DNA from 2 places in the Shigella sp. SIG3 genome. Region 1 is predicted to be linked to the other one. Evidence: predicted binding sites of a transcription regulator. Region 1 holds the regulator's gene; the other holds the start of a gene.
The links. The regulator CRP, encoded in region 1, controls carbon source genes, mostly activating them, when cyclic AMP is high. The targets are predictions, from matches to a motif close to ATGTGANNNNNNTCACAT.

Region 1 (4,219 bases):
CCGCGCGCAAGCTGGCAGCCTACCCCGGAACGCTGCCGATTAATCTCGCGCAGTTAAAATCGGTACGTCGCATCCGTGAATTTGACGATCTAATCACCGCCAGAATTCACGGCTACGCCGACGCTATCGACTATTATCGTCAGTGTAGCGCCATGCCGATGCTGAACCGGATCGCCAAACCGACGCTGATTATTCACGCCAAAGACGATCCGTTTATGGATCATCAGGTGATCCCAAAACCGGAAAGTCTCCCCTCGCAGGTGGAGTATCAACTGACTGAACATGGCGGTCATGTTGGCTTTATTGGCGGTACATTACTTCATCCGCAAATGTGGCTGGAGTCACGCATTCCTGACTGGTTAACAACGTATCTGGAGGCGAAATCATGTTGATTCCGTGGCAAGACCTCTCCCCCGAAACGCTGGAAAATTTAATTGAAAGCTTTGTGTTACGTGAAGGCACCGATTATGGTGAACATGAGCGTACACTTGAACAGAAAGTCGCCGACGTCAAACGCCAGCTACAGTGCGGAGAAGCGGTGCTGGTATGGTCGGAACTGCACGAAACGGTCAATATTATGCCGCGCAGTCAGTTTCGCGAATAACCTGCAACCGTCGGCGGACGAGATAATAGTGATAGCTAAGTCATGGAGTTACTATGTCTGCCAAACATCCGGTCATTGCGGTAACAGGATCCAGCGGCGCGGGGACCACCACCACCAGCCTCGCGTTTCGTAAAATATTCGCGCAGTTAAATCTGCATGCAGCTGAGGTGGAAGGCGACAGTTTTCACCGTTACACCCGCCCGGAAATGGACATGGCGATCCGCAAAGCGCGCGACGCCGGGCGGCATATCAGCTACTTCGGCCCCGAAGCGAACGACTTCGGCCTGCTGGAACAAACCTTCATTGAATACGGTCAGAGCGGCAAAGGGAAATCTCGCAAATATCTGCATACCTACGACGAAGCCGTACCCTGGAATCAGGTACCGGGAACATTCACCCCCTGGCAACCTTTACCAGAACCCACTGATGTACTGTTTTATGAAGGTTTACACGGCGGCGTAGTCACGCCACAGCATAACGTTGCGCAGCATGTGGACTTACTGGTCGGCGTAGTGCCTATCGTTAACCTTGAGTGGATTCAAAAACTGATCCGCGACACCAGCGAGCGCGGGCACTCACGAGAAGCAGTGATGGACTCGGTAGTGCGTTCAATGGAAGACTATATCAACTACATCACACCGCAGTTTTCCCGCACCCATCTTAACTTCCAGCGCGTTCCCACCGTCGACACTTCAAACCCGTTCGCGGCAAAAGGTATCCCGTCGCTGGATGAAAGCTTTGTGGTGATCCATTTTCGTAATCTGGAAGGGATCGATTTCCCTTGGCTGCTGGCGATGTTGCAAGGCTCATTCATTTCCCACATCAATACGTTAGTGGTACCTGGCGGCAAAATGGGGCTGGCAATGGAATTAATTATGCTGCTGCTGGTGCAACGATTGATGGAAGGAAAGAAAATCGAGTAACTTTGCTATTATGCCGGATAAAATACTATCCGGCTTCACAACGGGATAGTTAAGTCACGCGGCAACCACTTCATACGAGTGAGTAATATTCACCGCTTTTTCCAGCATCAACGCCACTGAACAATATTTCTCGGCAGAGAGATCAACCGCACGCGCAACCGCTGCGTCTTTCAGGTCGCGACCGGTGACGATAAAATGCAGATTAATGTGCGTAAACAGGCGTGGTGCCTCTTCGCGGCGTTCAGAGGTCAATTTTACTTCACAATCGACCACATCCTGACGCCCTTTTTGCAGGATCGAAACCACATCGATGGCACTGCAACCACCCGCCGCCATCAACACCATTTCCATCGGACTTGGTGCTTTATCGCCTGAGTTGCCGTCCATTAAAATCTGGTGACCAGAGGCGGATTCGCCCAGAAAAGTTAACCCTTCGACCCACTTCACTCGCGCTTGCATTTTTGCTACTCCACTGCGTCAATTTTCCTGACAGAGTACGCGTACTAACCAAATCGCGCAACGGAAGGCGACCTGGGTCATGCTGAAGCGAGACACCAGGAGACACAAAGCGAAAGCTATGCTAAAACAGTCAGGATGCTACAGTAATACATTGATGTACTGCATGTATGCAAAGGACGTCACATTACCGTGCAGTACAGTTGATAGCCCCTTCCCAGGTAGCGGGAAGCATATTTCGGCAATCCAGAGACAGCGGCGTTATCTGGCTCTGGAGAAAGCTTATAACAGAGGATAACCGCGCATGGTGCTTGGCAAACCGCAAACAGACCCGACTCTCGAATGGTTCTTGTCTCATTGCCACATTCATAAGTACCCATCCAAGAGCACGCTTATTCACCAGGGTGAAAAAGCGGAAACGCTGTACTACATCGTTAAAGGCTCTGTGGCAGTGCTGATCAAAGACGAAGAGGGTAAAGAAATGATCCTCTCCTATCTGAATCAGGGTGATTTTATTGGCGAACTGGGCCTGTTTGAAGAGGGCCAGGAACGTAGCGCATGGGTACGTGCGAAAACCGCCTGTGAAGTGGCTGAAATTTCGTACAAAAAATTTCGCCAATTGATTCAGGTAAACCCGGACATTCTGATGCGTCTGTCTGCACAGATGGCGCGTCGTCTGCAAGTCACTTCAGAGAAAGTGGGCAACCTGGCGTTCCTCGACGTGACGGGCCGCATTGCACAGACTCTGCTGAACCTGGCAAAACAACCAGATGCTATGACTCACCCGGACGGTATGCAAATCAAAATTACCCGTCAGGAAATCGGTCAGATTGTCGGCTGTTCTCGTGAAACCGTGGGACGCATTCTGAAGATGCTGGAAGATCAGAACCTGATCTCCGCACACGGTAAAACCATCGTCGTTTACGGCACTCGTTAATCCCGTCGGAGTGGCGCGTTACCTGGTAGCGCGCCATTTTGTTTCCCCCGATGTGGCGCAGACTGATTTATCACCCCGATATCAACTATGCACTTCGACAAACGCTGGTGCTATGTTTGCCCGTGGCCGTTGGGTTAATGCTTGGCGAATTACGATTCGGTCTGCTCTTCTCCCTCGTTCCTGCCTGTTGCAATATTGCGGGCCTTGATACGCCTCATAAACGTTTTTTCAAACACTTAATCATTGGTGCGTCGCTGTTTGCCACCTGTAGCTTACTGACACAGCTGCTACTGGTAAAAGATGTTCCCCTGCCCTTTTTGCTGACCGGATTAACGCTGGTACTTGGCGTCACTGCTGAGCTGGGGCCATTGCACGCAAAATTGCTTCCTGCATCGCTGCTCGCCGCCATTTTTACCCTCAGTCTGGCGGGATACATGCCGGTCTGGGAACCATTGCTCATCTATGCGTTGGGCACTCTCTGGTACGGATTGTTTAACTGGTTTTGGTTCTGGATCTGGCGCGAACAACCGCTGCGCGAGTCACTAAGTCTGCTGTACCGTGAACTGGCAGATTATTGTGAAGCCAAATACAGCCTGCTTACCCAGCACACCGATCCTGAAAAAGCGCTGCCACCGCTGCTGGTGCGCCAGCAAAAAGCGGTCGATTTAATTACTCAGTGCTATCAGCAAATGCATATGCTTTCCGCGCAAAACAATACCGATTACAAGCGGATGCTGCGTATTTTCCAGGAGGCGCTGGATTTGCAGGAACATATTTCGGTCAGTTTGCATCAGCCGGAAGAGGTGCAAAAACTGGTCGAGCGTAGCCATGCGGAAGAAGTTATCCGCTGGAATGCGCAAACCGTCGCCGCTCGCCTGCGCGTGCTGGCTGATGACATTCTTTACCATCGCCTGCCAACGCGTTTTACGATGGAAAAGCAAATTGGCGCACTGGAAAAAATCGCCCGCCAGCATCCGGATAATCCGGTTGGGCAATTCTGCTACTGGCATTTCAGCCGCATCGCCCGCGTGCTGCGCACCCAAAAACCGCTCTATGCCCGTGACTTACTGGCCGATAAACAGCGGCGAATGCCGTTGCTTCCGGCACTGAAAAGTTATCTGTCACTAAAGTCTCCGGCGCTACGCAATGCCGGACGACTCAGTGTGATGTTAAGCGTTGCCAGCCTGATGGGCACCGTGCTGCATCTGCCGAAGTCGTACTGGATCCTGATGACGGTATTGCTGGTGACACAAAATGGCTATGGCGCAACCCGTCTGAGGATTGTGAATCGCTCCGTGG
Region 2 (4,219 bases), on a different contig from region 1:
CCGCACGGTATAAGGATGCACTACCAGTTTATTCTGCTGAGCATCTTGCACCATGCCAGTGAGTTTGATATTACCCGGCTGCGATGTCTCCTCAATCAACATATGGTAATCCGGACCAATACCATCTGCATATTCCGCCACCTGTTTCATGGCACCCGGCTTAAACATCCAGTCGTAGTTGTAATTAACCCAGCTTCCATCCGGCTGTTTCTGCTGCGTTTCATTCCAGTCGGTATAGGCAATCAGCTGTACCAGATTGAGCTCCATGCCCATTTTGGGTTCCAGCTCATTCTTAATACGCTTCAGCTCATCAGCATCAAAACATTGCAAATAAACTTTATCGTCTTTACCGGTGTAACCATATTTCTTCAGCACTTCCAGCGTTTTTGCCGCAATATCCTTCCCTTCCTGATGATGGAACCACGGCGCTTTGATTTCTGGATAGATACCGATATTTTTCCCGGTAGAGTGATTTAACCCCTGAACAAATTCAATCTCTTCTTCAAAGGTGTGCACCCGGAAGTCGGACTTACCCATTGGGAAACGCCCCGGATAAGTCTGTACTTTTTTACCGTTTTCAATATCGAAACCTTCGGTAAATTTCAGCGACTTAATTTCATCCAGCGTGAAATCTATCGCGTAGTAACGACCGTCTTTGCGCGCCCGATCCGGGAAACGATCGGCAACATCAGTAACACGATCGAGATAATGGTCATGCAGAACAACCAGATGGTCGTCTTTGGTCATCACCAAATCCTGCTCCAGATAATCCGCTCCCTGCGCATACGCCATCGCTTTTGCTGGCAGCGTATGCTCCGGCAAATATCCACTGGCACCGCGATGGGCGATGACTATTTTTTCGTTGCTGTCCGCCGCCATTGCACTGCTTCCCATGACTATAGTGCTCATCATGATCGCCATGCTAAGGTTTTTCAGCTTCAATTTCATGCCATTAGCCTCCGTTGCGTTTTTGCAGTAATTGTTCATGGCGACGTTTTTCGCCAATCATCACAACAATCAACAAGATAACCGCCAGAATGCTGCCGCCAATCATTACCATAAAGCCGCCATCCCAGCCGAAGAAGTCCACGGTGTAGCCAACAATCGCGCTCGCCGCCACCGAACCGCCCAGGTAACCAAACAGCCCGGTAAAGCCCGCTGCCGTACCTGCCGCTTTTTTCGGTGCCAGTTCCAGCGCATGCAGACCGATCAGCATCACAGGACCGTAGATCAGGAAGCCGATAACAATCATACAAATCATATCGACGGTTGGGTTACCTGCCGGGTTCATCCAGTAAACGATAGTCGCGATGGTCACCAGTGTCATAAAGAAGACGCCGGTTGCCCCACGGTTACCACGGAAGACTTTGTCCGACATCCAGCCGCACAGCAGGGTGCCCGGAATACCCGCATACTCATAGAAGAAGTAGGCCCAGGAGGATTTATCCAGCGCGAAATGCTTAACCTCTTTCAGATAAGTCGGTGACCAGTCGAGGATGCCGTAACGCAGCAGATAAACGAACACGTTGGCGATGGCGATGTACCACAGCAGTTTGTTCGGCAGCACGTACTGCATGAAGATTTGCTTCGCGGTCAGCTCCTGTTCCGCTTTTTCGTTATAGTCGTCCGGATAATCATTTTTGTACTCTTCGATCGGCGGCAAGCCACAGGATTGCGGGGTATCGCGCATCATCGCAAAGGCGAATAATGCCACCAGAATGGCGCAGAAAGCAGGCATATAGAGCGCCGCATGCCAGTCATTGAACCAGGCCATCCCCAGCAGGAACAGCAGCGGCGGAATACCACCACCGACGTTGTGCGCACAGTTCCACACTGACACAATGCCGCCACGTTCTTTCTGCGACCACCAGTGCACCATAGTACGACCACACGGCGGCCACCCCATCCCCTGGAACCAACCGCAGAGGAACAACAGTACAAACATCACCGCAATGCTCGACGTCGCCCATGGCACAAAGCCCATAAACAACATCACTGCCGCCGCCAGAATCAAACCTGCGGGCAGGAAAACGCGCGGATTCGAGCGATCCGATACCGAACCCATGATGAATTTCGAAAATCCATAAGCAATCGAGATCCCCGAAAGGGCAAAACCTAAATCACCGCGTGAGAATCCCTGCTCAACCAGATAAGGCATAGCAAGCGCAAAGTTCTTACGAACCAAATAGTAAGCCGCATAGCCAAAGAATATCCCCAGGAAAATTTGCCAGCGCAATCGACGATAAGTCGGATCGATCTCCGCGGCAGGTAAGCGCGCTTTGTGTGGCGCTGGTTTAAAAATACTCAACATTGATAGCCTCCGTGGCCCGTGGTCTTATTTATGATTAACAGCCTGATTCAGTGAGAGAACCTGCCGTTTCTTGAGTTGCCGCGATGTTAAGAAAACATTCATAAATTAAATGTGAATTGCCGCACACATTATTAAATAAGATTTACAAAATGTTCAAAATGACGCATGAAATCACGTTTCACTTTCGAATTATGATCGAATATGCGCGAAATCAAACAATTCATGTTTTTACTATGGCTAAATGGTAAAAAACGAACTTCAGAGGGATAACAATGAAAACTCGCGACTCGCAATCAAGTGACGTGATTATCATTGGCGGCGGCGCAACGGGAGCCGGGATTGCCCGCGACTGTGCCCTGCGCGGGCTGCGCGTGATTTTGGTTGAGCGCCACGACATCGCAACCGGTGCCACCGGGCGTAACCACGGCCTGCTGCACAGCGGTGCGCGCTATGCAGTAACCGATGCGGAATCGGCCCGCGAATGCATTAGTGAAAACCAGATCCTGAAACGCATTGCACATCACTGCGTTGAACCAACCAACGGCCTGTTTATCACCCTGCCGGAAGATGACCTCTCATTCCAGGCCACTTTTATTCGCGCCTGCGAAGAAGCAGGGATCAGCGCAGAAGCTATAGACCCGCAGCAAGCGCGCATTATCGAACCTGCCGTTAACCCGGCACTGATTGGCGCGGTGAAAGTTCCGGATGGCACCGTTGATCCATTTCGTCTGACCGCAGCAAACATGCTGGATGCCAAAGAACACGGTGCCGTTATCCTTACCGCTCATGAAGTCACGGGGCTGATTCGTGAAGGCGCGACGGTGTGCGGTGTTCGTGTACGTAACCATCTCACCGGCGAAACTCAGGCCCTTCATGCACCTGTCGTGGTTAATGCCGCTGGGATCTGGGGGCAACACATTGCCGAATATGCCGATCTGCGCATTCGCATGTTCCCGGCGAAAGGATCGCTGCTGATCATGGATCACCGCATTAACCAGCATGTGATCAACCGCTGCCGTAAACCTTCCGACGCCGATATTCTGGTGCCTGGCGATACCATTTCGCTGATTGGTACCACCTCTTTACGTATTGATTACAACGAGATTGACGATAATCGAGTGACGGCAGAAGAGGTTGATATTCTGCTGCGTGAAGGGGAAAAACTGGCCCCCGTGATGGCGAAAACGCGCATTTTGCGGGCCTATTCTGGCGTGCGCCCGCTGGTTGCCAGCGATGACGACCCGAGCGGACGTAACGTCAGCCGTGGCATCGTGTTGCTCGACCATGCTGAACGCGATGGTCTGGACGGATTTATCACCATCACCGGTGGCAAACTGATGACCTATCGGCTGATGGCTGAATGGGCTACCGACGCGGTATGCCGCAAACTGGGCAACACGCGCCCCTGTACGACTGCCGATCTGGCACTGCCTGGTTCACAAGAACCCGCTGAAGTTACCTTGCGTAAAGTCATCTCCCTGCCTGCCCCGCTGCGCGGTTCTGCGGTTTATCGTCATGGCGATCGCACGCCTGCCTGGCTGAGCGAAGGCCGTCTACACCGTAGCCTGGTATGTGAGTGCGAAGCGGTAACTGCGGGTGAAGTGCAGTACGCGGTAGAAAATTTAAACGTTAATAGCCTGCTGGATTTACGCCGTCGTACCCGTGTGGGGATGGGCACCTGCCAGGGCGAACTCTGCGCCTGCCGCGCTGCCGGACTGCTGCAACGGTTTAACGTCACGACGTCCGCGCAATCTATCGAGCAACTTTCCACCTTCCTTAACGAACGCTGGAAAGGCGTGCAACCCATCGCCTGGGGAGACGCACTGCGCGAAAGCGAATTTACCCGCTGGGTTTATCAGGGACTGTGTGGTCTGGAGAAGGAGCAGAAAGATGCGCTTTGATACTGTC

Region 2: a site for CRP is predicted at 2,421-2,438, ahead of glpT (glycerol-3-phosphate transporter). Genes of this name have one in related genera too.

Annotation. Positions count from the first base shown of each region.
Region 1 covers NZ_JBQZXE010000003.1:29,198-33,416, forward strand. Annotated here, with positions in the region: gene ACUU1I_RS01440 (hydrolase) at 1-392, shown strand, start outside; gene ACUU1I_RS01445 (YheU family protein) at 386-604, shown strand; gene ACUU1I_RS01450 (phosphoribulokinase) at 658-1,527, shown strand; gene ACUU1I_RS01455 (OsmC family protein) at 1,582-1,986, opposite strand; gene crp (cAMP-activated global transcriptional regulator CRP) at 2,288-2,920, shown strand; gene ACUU1I_RS01465 (YccS/YhfK family putative transporter) at 2,971-4,219, shown strand, end outside.
Region 2 covers NZ_JBQZXE010000002.1:5,793-10,011, forward strand. Annotated here, with positions in the region: gene glpQ (glycerophosphodiester phosphodiesterase) at 1-948, opposite strand, end outside; gene glpT (glycerol-3-phosphate transporter) at 953-2,311, opposite strand; gene glpA (anaerobic glycerol-3-phosphate dehydrogenase subunit A) at 2,584-4,212, shown strand; gene glpB (glycerol-3-phosphate dehydrogenase subunit GlpB) at 4,202-4,219, shown strand, end outside.